DNA from 2 places in the Pigmentiphaga litoralis genome. Region 2 is predicted to be linked to the other one. Evidence: predicted binding sites of a transcription regulator. Region 2 holds the regulator's gene; the other holds the start of a gene.

Region 1 (5,818 bases), 1.3 Mb from region 2:
ATGTACGCCGGGCCGGCGGATCGGCTCGACGGCTACAGCGCGTCGATTGCCGAACTGCTGGCCGACGAACGGGGCGACCGGGTCACCGAAATCCGGCAATCGATCGACGCCGTGCGCCTGACGCGCGCGCAGGCCAGATTGCTCGAGACCCCCGCGTCGTCTCCTACCTTGCGCACCCGCACCTGGTACTACGGCACGCAAAAAAACCTCATCGTCGCTTCCATCGGGCTGTTTCCCGAAGGGCGGCATCTGTTCACCACGGTGATGCGGCGCGAGCCGGCGGGCTGATCGTCCCGCGCGGGCCGCTTCCCGATCCGGGAGTGCTCGCGTGACCCCTGCTGTCGTTCCTTCCACTTACCTGTTCTGCCCCGGCAACCGGCCCGACCGGTACGACAAGGCGCTGCGCAGCGGCGCGCCCGGCATCATCATCGACCTTGAAGACGCGGTGCCCGAGGCCGACAAGGCGTCGGCTCGGCGCGATGCGTTTGCGTGGCTGGCGGGGCTGGGTGGCGTCGAGGCGTTGCGCGGCTCGGCGGGGGCATCGACGGCGTCGTCCGCAGACGATTCGTCTGATGTTCCGGGCTCCGACCCTGTTGGATCCACCAGGTCGACCCGTCCGGTTGTTGCGCTCCGAATCAGTTCGCCAACGACACCCGCCGGGCTCGAAGATCTCTACGCCTTTGTCCATGCCGCGCCCATGCCGGCCTTGCACACGATCGTCCTGCCCAAGGTGGCCGATGGGACCGAGGTGCGCCTGCTGGCGTCGCAACTGCTGCGGGCTGCCCCGGCGCTGCGCCTGATGCCGCTGATCGAAACGCCGGAAGGCGTGCGGGCGGTGGCCGGGATTGCCCGGTCCCACCCGTCGGTGTCGTGCATCGGCTTTGGCGCGGCGGATTACTGCGTGGAAGCCGGCATTGCGTTTGCCTGGGAAGCGCTGTCGCACGTCCGATCCCGCCTGGCCTTTGACTGTGCCGGGACCGGTGTCGGACTGCTGGACGTGCCCTTCCTGGACCTGGCCGACGACGCCGGATTGCGGCAGGAATGCGGCCGCGTCAAGGCACTGGGCTTCATTGGCAAGCTGGCCATCCATCCGGCCCAGGTCGCCTCCATCCTGCAAAGTTTCGCGCCAAGCCCGGCCGAAGCCGCCTGGGCTGGCAGGGTGGTGGCCGGGTTCGAGGCAGCGGGCCGAAGGGCCTGCACGGTCGACGGCAAGATGGTCGACGAACCCGTCTATCTGCAAGCGCTACGCATCACGCAGCGCGCCGTCTGACCGCGGCTTGTCCGCCTTCTTTCTTGACTTCGCCCGGATGGATTCCACCATGCACACCTCCTACTATCGCGTCGACGATCACACGTACTTTGAACGTTTCGGCCTGGGCTACGACCACCTGAGCGTGGGCCAAAAGTTCATTCACCGCCCCGGCATCACGTTTTCGCAGCAGGACAACGTGAATGAGGCTCTGGATTCGGTCAACTCGGCCATGGTGCATTTCGACCAGTGTTTTGCCGAGCACACCAGCTGGCGCAAGAACATCATGGTCAGCACGCTGACCCTTCAGCGGCTGATCGGCATGACGACCAAGACATTCGGCAGGCGGCGCCGGATTGTGGCCATGTCCAGCATTGCGCTGACCAAGGCCATGTTCGCGGGCGATACCTTGTATGTCGAAAGCGAAGTGGTGGGCGTCGAGGACATCGACGGCGACCTGGGCAGGGTGGTGCTGCGCACCGAAGGATTCAACCAGCATGGCGAAAAAGTCGCGACGCTGGACTACACGATCGAGCTGTGGCGGTCGGCCGCCGGTCCGGATCGCGAACAGTGCCCCGACCGTCCCGCGCTGGAAAGCCGGTTCGCGTCGCACCTGCAACGGCCGGATGGGGCCTGGTTGGAGCAGGTCGGCATCTTTTTCGAGGACCTGCGCGTCGGCGAGACCTTCATCCATTCGCCCCGCCGCACCATCCTGGCCGAAGAGGCCGTGCTGCACGCGTTGCGATCGCTGGACTGGAATCCGCAGACCCATGATGCCGAATATGCCAGGTCGGCAGGGCTGGCCGGGCCTGTCGTGATCCAGACCTGGGGTATCGGCATTGCCGTGGCGCTTTCGACCCGGACGTTCGGGCGGGTGACCGTCAACCTGGGGTGGAGTGACGTCAAGTTCGGTGTTGACCTGATGGCGGGCGATACGATCGAAGCCCGTTCCACCGTGCTCGATACCCGTCTGTCCAAATCCCGTCCCGACGAAGGCGTGGTGACGGTGCTGACCGAAGTGCACAACCAGCGCGGGGAATTCGTCAATTCCTACCAGCGCGTGCTGATGGTCTACCGGCGGTCCGCCCCGAATCCGTACGGCGATGCGGGCTACTGAGTCCCCTTGCAAAAAATACTGTAAATAAACACAGTTATTTTGCCGTTTGCCCCTTGCGTGAGCGGGCGGTGGCCGCACATTCCTTTGACGGCGGCACAATGGCTTCAGGCCGATGCCGCCACAGGCAGTGTGAGGACGACGACCGGCAAACGCGCCATGACGCGGCAGCCGGCCGGCGCAGCAGGGGAGAGGGTCGCGCGTGCACCAGATGTTGCGCGAAATCCATGCTTTTGGACCTTTTTGTCCGAAGGACCTTGCGGTCACATACTGTTTTTTTATACAGTATCAGGCGATGCAATAATCCGCCCATTCCACAAGGGACTCAAAAATGGACGACACCAAAGTTTCCAAAGCCGCAGCAGCCGCTGCCGCCAATGCCCAGGCCGAGCGCAGCAAGGCGCTGGCCGCTGCCTTGTCGCAGATCGACAAGCAGTTCGGCAAAGGCTCGGTCATGCGCTACGGCGACAACCAGGTCGAGCACGACATCCAGATCGTCTCCACCGGTTCGCTCGGATTGGATATCGCACTTGGCGTCGGTGGGTTGCCACGGGGGCGGGTGATCGAGATCTACGGTCCGGAATCGTCGGGCAAGACCACGCTCACGCTGCAGGTCGTGGCCGAAATGCAAAAGCTGGGCGGCACGTGCGCATTCATCGACGCGGAACACGCGCTCGACGTGCAATACGCGTCCAAGCTGGGCGTGAACCTGACCGACCTGCTGATCTCGCAACCTGACACGGGTGAACAGGCGCTGGAAATCACCGACGCCCTGGTGCGCTCGGGATCGGTCGACCTGATCGTCATCGACTCGGTCGCGGCGCTGGTGCCGAAGGCTGAAATCGAAGGCGAAATGGGCGACTCGCTGCCGGGCCTGCAAGCCCGTCTGATGAGCCAGGCGCTGCGCAAGCTGACCGCCTCGATCAAGCGGACCAACTGCATGGTCATCTTCATCAACCAGATCCGGATGAAGATCGGTGTCATGTTCGGCAACCCCGAAACCACCACTGGCGGTAACGCGCTCAAGTTCTACGCGTCGGTCCGTCTCGACATTCGTCGTACCGGCTCGATCAAGAAGGGCGACGAAGTGGTCGGCAACGAAACCCGCGTCAAGGTCGTCAAGAACAAGATCGCGCCTCCGTTCAAGAGCGCAGAATTCGACATCATGTACGGTGCCGGCATCTCGCGCGAAGGTGAAATCATCGACCTGGGCGTATCGGCCAACATCGTCGAAAAGTCGGGCTCGTGGTTCAGCTATAACGGCGAACGTATCGGCCAGGGCAAGGACAATGCCCGCGAGTTCCTGAAAGAGCGTCCCGCACTGGCACGCGAAATCGAGAACCGTGTGCGTGAAGGCCTCGGCGTTGCCGCACTTGCCGAAGGTGTAGCCGCTCCCGCTACTGCTGCAGCAGGCGGTGACGACGAGTAATCGTTTCGGCAACGGCCGCTCCAGCTTCGGCCGCCCCGGCGGGCGATCGAAGGGCGGCCGGGCCGATGGCGACGGGGACTCGGCTGAAGAGAGCCGCCCCGTCAAACGCGTGCCGCCCCGGCGACAGGCGGCTGATGCGGCGGTTGATGCGGGTGCTATTTCAGTAGCCGATGGTGCTGCTGCGGCTGCCGATGCTGATACCGCTGCGGACTTGCCGTCGGGCACCCCGCAAGCGGGTGCAAGGCCGGCAGCCGTATCTGTTGCGCCGGCAAGCCCAGTGGTCCCCGTTGCTTCCGCTTCTGAAGATGAAGTGGACGGCGAATATTCCCGCACGTCTACAGAGCGGGCCAGACGGGCCGAAGCCCAGCAAGACACCTTTTCCCGATCGTCCGACGATCGCGCCGCGCGCAAGTCGCGGGGCAGCAGTTTCGGATCGGGCGCCAAGTCCAGCTTTCGATCCGGCAGCGGATCGTCGCTGTCTTCGTCTTCCTCTTCCTCCTCTTCTTCCTCCGAATTCACCCGCTCGTCCGAGACGCGCGCGGCAGGCAAGTCGTTCGGCAAGCCGGCCAAGTCGCGTCGTGGCGGTGTTGCGCCCGCGCCGGTGGTTGACGAAGACGGCTACACCCGTTCGTCCAGCCGATATGCGTCGGCCGCCAAGCCTGCCGCCGCGCCGGCCGCGCCGGCCGCGCCGGCTGCGCCGGCACAAACCTCGCAAGACGCTTCTGACGCCCAGGCCGATGCCGACGCCTTCAGCAACGTGCCGGTTGTCCGCGCATCGTCGTTGCTTGCGCCTAGCCATGTGGCACGCAGCGTCGCGCCTGCGTCTGCCCCTCCCGCCTCGCCCCTGACCGGCAAGATCGGCTTCGTTGCCGACCTGTCCGACACCTTCGACAACGACGCCTTCGACCTGGAAGACGACGATGACGAGCCATTCGTTGCCCCCAGCTCCAACGTGCCGCCGCCGGGCAGCCCCCAGACCGTCCAGCCCGTCAAAAGAAAAGGCCCTTCCCTGAAAGCGCGCGCAGTCGACCTGCTATCGCGCCGCGAACACAGCGAACAGGAAATGCGCCGCAAGCTGGCCCGCCATGCCGAAGACCCGGCCGAGATCGATCCGGTCATCGCCAGCCTGAAGAAAGAAGGGTGGCTGTCGGCCGAGCGTTTCACTCAAAGCCTGGTCCATCGGCGCGCCCCCGGTCGCGGCATGTCGCGCGTGGTACAGGAACTGCGCCAGCACGGCGTCGATCCCGACCAGATCGCCGAGGTCAAGGAGTCGCTGCAGGCCACCGAACTCGACCGCGCCCGCGACGTCTGGGAACGCCGCTACGGCACCCCGCCCGCAGACGCCAACGTCCGCGCAAAACAGACCCGCTTCCTGATGTCGCGCGGCTTTTCGTACGACGTGATCAAACGCGTGTTGGCCGGTGCAGGCGATTCGTCAGACGACGAGTGACGTGTCGAATGACAAGGCCACCCCGGTAACGTGACCCCCGGGATCGGCCCGCATCACCCTCAGCTCTTCGGCGCCTTGATCCCCAGCAGGTTCTTGAAGCTCAGTTCCTTCGCCACCGCCAGAAAATCCTGAATGTAGGGCGCTTGTTCGTCTTCGATCCGCACGCCCGCGTACAGCGTGCGCCACACGCCGGTTTCACCCAGCCGGCAGCTGTGCACCATCCCCAAATCCAGATACTCCGTCAGCGCCCAGTTCGGGATGGCGGTGACGCCGCGGCCGCTCGCCACAAGCTGCACGATCATGGGTGTGAGTTCGGCGGTGCGGGTTTCGGCGGGTTCGACGTCGGCGGGGTCCAGGAACGCGGTGTAGATGTCGAGGCGGTCGCGGTCGACAGGGTAGGTAATCAGGGTCTGCTCGGCGACTTGGGCAGGCGTGACGAATTTGGCGTCGGCCAGCGGACTTTTGCGGGAGACGGCCAGGACCAGTTCATAGCGGAACAGCGGGACATAGCTGATCGATTCGGACCGGATGGGGTCGGACGTGATGACCAGGTCCAGGTCGCCGCGCGTCAGGGCG
Region 2 (5,818 bases):
CGGTGCATGGCGCGCCGCTCTACACCGATGCCCGCCACTACGCCGCCCGGGGCATTCCGACCGTGCTGTACGGCGCGGGCCCCCGGACGCTGATGGAAGCCCGTGGACATAACACCGACGAGAACCTGCGCCTGGAAGACCTGCGCAAGGCAACTTGCGTGCTTGCGCTGACGCTGGCGGATCTGATGGGGTGATGCGGATCGTGACGTTCGTTGCGGACGAAAAAATACCGGCCCTGAAGCCGGTATTTTTCAATGCATGAAGCCGGGCGGCGTCAGCAGAAACTGCCGCAGACGCCCGTTTCCGTAGGCAGGCCGATCAGCCTTCGCCCGACACGATGACGGTGACGTTGGCCGCCACGTCGGTGTGCAGAGCGACTTCGACCGGGAACTCGCCAATGGTCTTCAGCGGGCCGTTGGGCAGGCGAACCATGCCCTTTTCCACGCTGGGGAAACCATTCTGCTGCAGGGCTTGCGCCACGTCAGCATTGGTGACCGAACCGAACAGACGGCCGTCAACACCAGCTTTCTGCGAGATACGGACGGTCTGGCCTTCCAGGTTGGTGCCTACCGATTGCGCGGCGGCCAGCTTTTCGGCTTGCGCCTTTTCCAGTTCAGCGCGCTTGGCTTCGAATTCAGCCAGAGCGACTTGCGTGGCACGCTTGGCTTTCTTTTGCGGGATCAGGAAGTTACGGGCATAGCCGTTCTTGACCTTGACCACATCGCCCAGACCGCCGAGGTTGATGACTTTTTCAAGCAAGATGATTTGCATAATGTGCTCCCGCCAATCAGCTGTTGTGGTTGTCGGTGTAGGCCAGCAGCGCAAGGAAACGCGCACGCTTGATGGCCGTATCCAGCTGACGCTGGTAGTGCGCCTTCGTACCCGTCAAACGAGCAGGAATGATCTTGCCGTTTTCCTGGATGAAGTCGCGCAGCACGTCGACATCTTTGTAATCGATCTGGTCAACACCCGCTGCCGAGAAGCGGCAGAACTTGCGACGCTTGAACAGCGGGTTTTGTTGACCAAACTTCTTCTTTTCTTTCCGTTTGCCAAATGCGGCCATGATGTACCCCTTGGGTATTCAATCCGTTTCATTACCAGAGACCGGCGTTGCGGCAGCCGGGTCAGTCGCGCTGTGCGCCACCGTGACCGCCTGCTGAATGTGCAACCTCAGTCTGCTTGACCCTTTCCGGGTCGCTGCCAGAAATCCCTGGATCTGCATCCGCTTGCCGAGCGCCGTGCGTTCGAGCGAGCGGGCCAGATCGCCAATGGCCAGTGCGCTGACGGTCATGTCGACGCGGCGTGCTCTGCCGCCCTCCATGACTTCGGATTCATGCGCAAGCATCAGTTCCAGCACCGGAATCCCGGCGGGGGTGTACCTGAGAGGCTTGCACTCGACGACTTCCGCCGTCAGTTGAACCCGGTTCAACGCGTTGCCCAGGGAATGGACATCGACCTGTGTTCCGGTGTGGAACCTGCGCTCAAGCCTCGGCTTGGGCGGGTTCGGAAGAAACCTTGCGAGCCTCTTCGCGCTCGACGATCTTCATCATCGGCGACGGAGCGGTTTCAGCTTTCTTCAGCTTCACGACCAGGTGACGCAGCACGGCGTCGTTGTAGCGGAAAGCGTGTTCAAGTTCGTCGAGCGTAGCTTGATTGCACTCGATGTTCATGCACACGTAGTGCGCCTTCACGAGCTTCTGGATCGGGTATGCCAGTTGGCGGCGGCCCCAATCTTCCAGGCGGTGAATGACGCCTTCTTGGCCGGTAATCAGCGTCTTGTAACGCTCGACCATGGCCGGAACCTGTTCGCTCTGGTCCGGGTGAACAATAAATACCACTTCGTAGTGACGCATCGAAGCTCCTTGTGGATACCCTTCTTTCGAAGAGAGTTAGTCCGCCAGCGTCTGTAGGCGGACAAGGGTTAAATCCGATCCATGGTTGACCGATCTTCAAGCTTCGAAGATCGATAACGCAGACACTTTGCGGGATCGGAGCGGCGCATCTGGGCGCCGACGGTGGCGCGGGATCATCGATCCGCGCCAAAAAAAAGGTAGTGCTGAATGCTGCGGGTGCTGAATGCTACGGGTGCTTGTTGCTGCCCGCGCTCAATGCTTTGCGCTAGACAGAAAACCGCTTGCACAAAAGTTAGCCAATGATTATCACTGACCCGCGGCAAGAAAGCAAGAGACGCGTGGCAGGACAGCGAAACCTGCGCGAGACAGGGGCCGCCCGCCCGCCTGGTTGTTGCGCCGCCGGCTCGGGCCGGACGGTTCAGCCCAGCTTTTGCTTGCGCAAAGCGAAACACTGTATAAAAATACAGCTACTGGATAAACGTACAGAGCAGCGTCGGTCTTCCAGCTTCACCGCTAGCCAGTACCGTCAGTCAGCAACGTCAGTCAGTACCGCTAGTCCTTACCGCTACAGCGGCCTTTGCGGAGCAACCATGCCCAAGCTTACTGCCCGTCAGCAAGAAATTCTCGACCTGATCCGTCAGGCCATCCGCCTTACCGGTTTCCCGCCCACCCGTGCCGAAATCGCCAAGCAGCTGGGCTTTCGTTCGCCCAACGCCGCCGAAGAACACCTGAAAGCCCTGGCACGCAAGGGCGTGATCGAACTCGCGGCGGGTACGTCGCGCGGCATCCGGCTGGTCAACGAACCCGTCGCGGAACCGCTTGCCTTGCCCGCGGCGCTTGCCCAACTGATGTTGCCCCTGGTCGGACGTGTCGCGGCAGGTAGCCCGATTCTTGCCGCCGAACATATCGACAAGAGCATAGGCGTCGACGAAGCCCTCTTTTCGATGCGTCCGGATTACCTCCTGAAAGTGCGCGGGCTCAGCATGCGTGACGCCGGCATCCTGGAAGGCGATCTGCTCGCCGTCAAGAAAACGACCGAGGCCCGCGACGGCCAGATCATCGTGGCCCGCCTGGGCGACGAGGTGACCGTCAAACGCCTCAAACACACCTCCGCGGGCCTGCAACTGCTGCCTGAAAACCCCGACTTCCAGCCTATCGAAGTCAGCCGGGACCGCGACGATTTTGCTGTGGAAGGCATTGCCGTCGGTCTCATCCGCGCCGGCATCCTCCACTAACCGGAGATTGACCATGACCGTGACTCGCCCTGGCATACACAGCGGCTTTGCAACGCTCGACGCCGCCCTGCCCGACGGTGGCTGGCCTGCGGCCGGCGTAACGCAGATCCTGATCCCGCGCAATGGCGCGGGGGAACTGCGCCTGCTGGCACCCTGCCTGCGGCAACTGACGCAAACCGGCCGTACGGTGGCGCTGCTGGTGCCCGCCTACCTGTCGTATGCACCGACGCTGATCCAGTACGGCATCGACCTGAACCATGTCCGCATTGTTCGCAGCGCGTCGCCGCTCGAAGGCATGGCGTCGATCGAAGCCGACCTGCAGGACGCGATCTTCGGCGCAGTCGTGGTCTGGATGCCGCCGTTGGCCGCGGCCGACGCCAACGTCATCCGCACCTTGCAACTCGCGGGTCGTCTGTCGCGCTGCCCGGTCTTCCTGTTCAGCGCAGGTCAGAGTCACGATCAATTGCCTGCCTCGGCCGTGTCGGCCGCGCCATTGCAGCTGCAGGTCAAGTCACCCATTGGCGATACGGTCCACCTGCAGCGGATCGACCCTGCCCGGCCCCACGCGCATCCGGTCATCAGCCTGAGCCTGCCTGCCCCGCAGGTCCGCCTGCGCACGCGGCAAACCCCGCCGGCAAGCGGGATTGCCAAGGCCTTGCTCGCCAACCAGAAGGCTGCCCGTCCGGTGCCTGAAGTCCGTGGGTCACTGCGCACGTCGCTGATCCACATCGCGGCCAATCTTGCTGCGTCGGCAGCATCGGCTGCTGCAGCGGCCGCCGCGTCGACCGCCTCCCTTGCCGCGGCCGAGCCTCTCGCGCAGGCTGCCGGGTCCGGTTCTGGTTCCGGATCGGCCTCCGCGCCCAACCGCAGCCCCTGGCCCTTCAAACAGCGTCGCCGCACGCCCGACACGCCTGCCGTGCCAGGCAAGCCCGGTGTCGGCCGTTTGATGAACTGATCTCGTACGGAACGAGTCAGCACTGAACGAGTCAGCACGGCACGTGTCAGTACTACAGGGCGACCCCGCGGGTCGCTTTTTTTTGGCCCGTTCCTTTGGGCCAGACGGGGCCGCACCGCATGGCCAGACGACATGGCCGCAGGGGAATTTGCCAGTTCTCCCAGCCAATTCGTTAACATGTGAGGTTGCTGGCCATACCGTGCCGCCGGGCTTCTTCCCAGGCATGTGACGTCCGGGCCACGCAGCGCAACTACAGGCACCCTCATGAAAACCCAGAAGATCGAGTTTTATCGCCACCCGGCCGGCGGCTGGGGCGCACTCAAAAGCGTCGCTACCCAATTGTTGGGCCATGGCATTGCGGCCAAGGGCGCGAAGACCATGCTGTCGGCCAATCAGCCCGACGGCTTCGATTGCCCAGGGTGCGCCTGGCCGGACCGCGATCACGCGTCGACCTTCGAGTTCTGTGAAAACGGGGTCAAGGCAGTGGCCGCCGAAGCCACATCGCGCCGCGCAACGGCCGACTTCTTCAGGAAGCATCCCGTCGCGTCGCTGCTGCAGGAAAGCGACTTCTTCCTGGAAGACCAGGGCCGCCTGACCGAGCCGCTGGCCTACGACGCCGCCACGGACACCTACGTGCCGATCAGCTGGGACGATGCCTTTGCCACAATCGGCCGGCACCTGCGTGCCCTGCCCGATCCGGATCAGGCCATCTTCTACACGTCGGGCCGGACCAGCAACGAGGCTGCATTTCTGTATCAGCTGTTCGTGCGCGAATTTGGCACCAACAACTTTCCCGATTGTTCGAACATGTGCCACGAGCCAAGCGGGACCGGCCTGCGGTCCAGCATTGGCGTCGGCAAAGGCACCGTCACGCTAGACGACTTCGAGCGCGCCGACGCCATCTTCATCTTTGGCCAGAACCCGGGCACCAACCATCCGCGCATGCTGGGCGAACTGCGCGACGCCGCCAAACGCGGCGCGCGCATCGTGTCGTTCAATCCCCTGCGTGAACGCGGGCTTGAACGGTTCGCCAACCCGCAAAGCCCGATGGCCATGCTGGGACTCGGCTCCAACTTCATCAGCACCGACTACCACCAGTTGCGGATCGGCGGCGACCTGGCCGCGATCAAAGGCATCATCAAGCATGTGATCGAGGCCGATGACGCGGCTGTGGCTTCCGGTCAACCGCGCGTGCTCGATACCGCGTTCATCGCCGAACATACCAACGGGTTCGACGCGTTCGTGGCCGACGTTCGTGCGGAAAGCTGGGAAACGATCGAAGCGGAAGCGGGCCTGCCCGAGGCCCAGCTGCGCGCCACGGGCGACACCTACATCGCCGCCAAGGCCGTGATCGCGTGCTGGGGCATGGGCATCACGCAGCACAAGCACTCGGTGGCCACGATCCAGATGATCACCAACCTGTTGCTGCTGCGCGGGCACATTGGCCGGCCAGGTGCCGGCGCCTGCCCGGTGCGCGGGCATAGCAACGTGCAGGGTGACCGCACCATGGGCATCTATGAACAGCCCTCGCAGGCATTCCTGGATCGCCTCGACGCCGTGTTTGGCATCCAGACCCCGCGTGCGGCCGGCTTCGACACGATCGCGGCGATCGAAGCCATGCGCGACGGCAAGGCCAGCGTGTTTATCGGCATGGGGGGCAACTTTGCCAGCGCCACGCCCGATACCGCCGTCACCGAAGCCGCGCTGCGCCAATGCGCGCTGACCGTGCACGTGTCGACCAAGCTGAACCGCAGCCACCTGGTGCACGGCAAGGA

Evidence for each region. The regulator LexA, encoded in region 2, represses DNA repair genes until DNA is damaged. The targets are predictions, from matches to a motif close to ACTGTATNNNNATACAGT.
Region 1: the regulator LexA is predicted to act here: its motif matches at 2,633-2,650, upstream of recA (recombinase RecA).

The regions. Positions count from the first base shown of each region.
Region 1 covers NZ_JACCBP010000001.1:2,322,797-2,328,614, reverse strand. Annotated here, with positions in the region: gene HD883_RS10385 (GntR family transcriptional regulator) at 1-288, shown strand, start outside; gene HD883_RS10380 (HpcH/HpaI aldolase/citrate lyase family protein) at 329-1,270, shown strand; gene HD883_RS10375 (MaoC/PaaZ C-terminal domain-containing protein) at 1,320-2,366, shown strand; gene recA (recombinase RecA) at 2,695-3,792, shown strand; gene recX (recombination regulator RecX) at 4,070-5,242, shown strand; gene HD883_RS10360 (LysR family transcriptional regulator) at 5,302-5,818, opposite strand, start outside.
Region 2 covers NZ_JACCBP010000001.1:1,057,734-1,063,551, forward strand. Annotated here, with positions in the region: gene HD883_RS04645 (M20/M25/M40 family metallo-hydrolase) at 1-194, shown strand, start outside; gene rplI (50S ribosomal protein L9) at 319-771, opposite strand; gene rpsR (30S ribosomal protein S18) at 788-1,063, opposite strand; gene priB (primosomal replication protein N) at 1,082-1,429, opposite strand; gene rpsF (30S ribosomal protein S6) at 1,482-1,853, opposite strand; gene lexA (transcriptional repressor LexA) at 2,444-3,088, shown strand; gene HD883_RS04675 (hypothetical protein) at 3,102-4,043, shown strand; gene HD883_RS04680 (FdhF/YdeP family oxidoreductase) at 4,308-5,818, shown strand, end outside.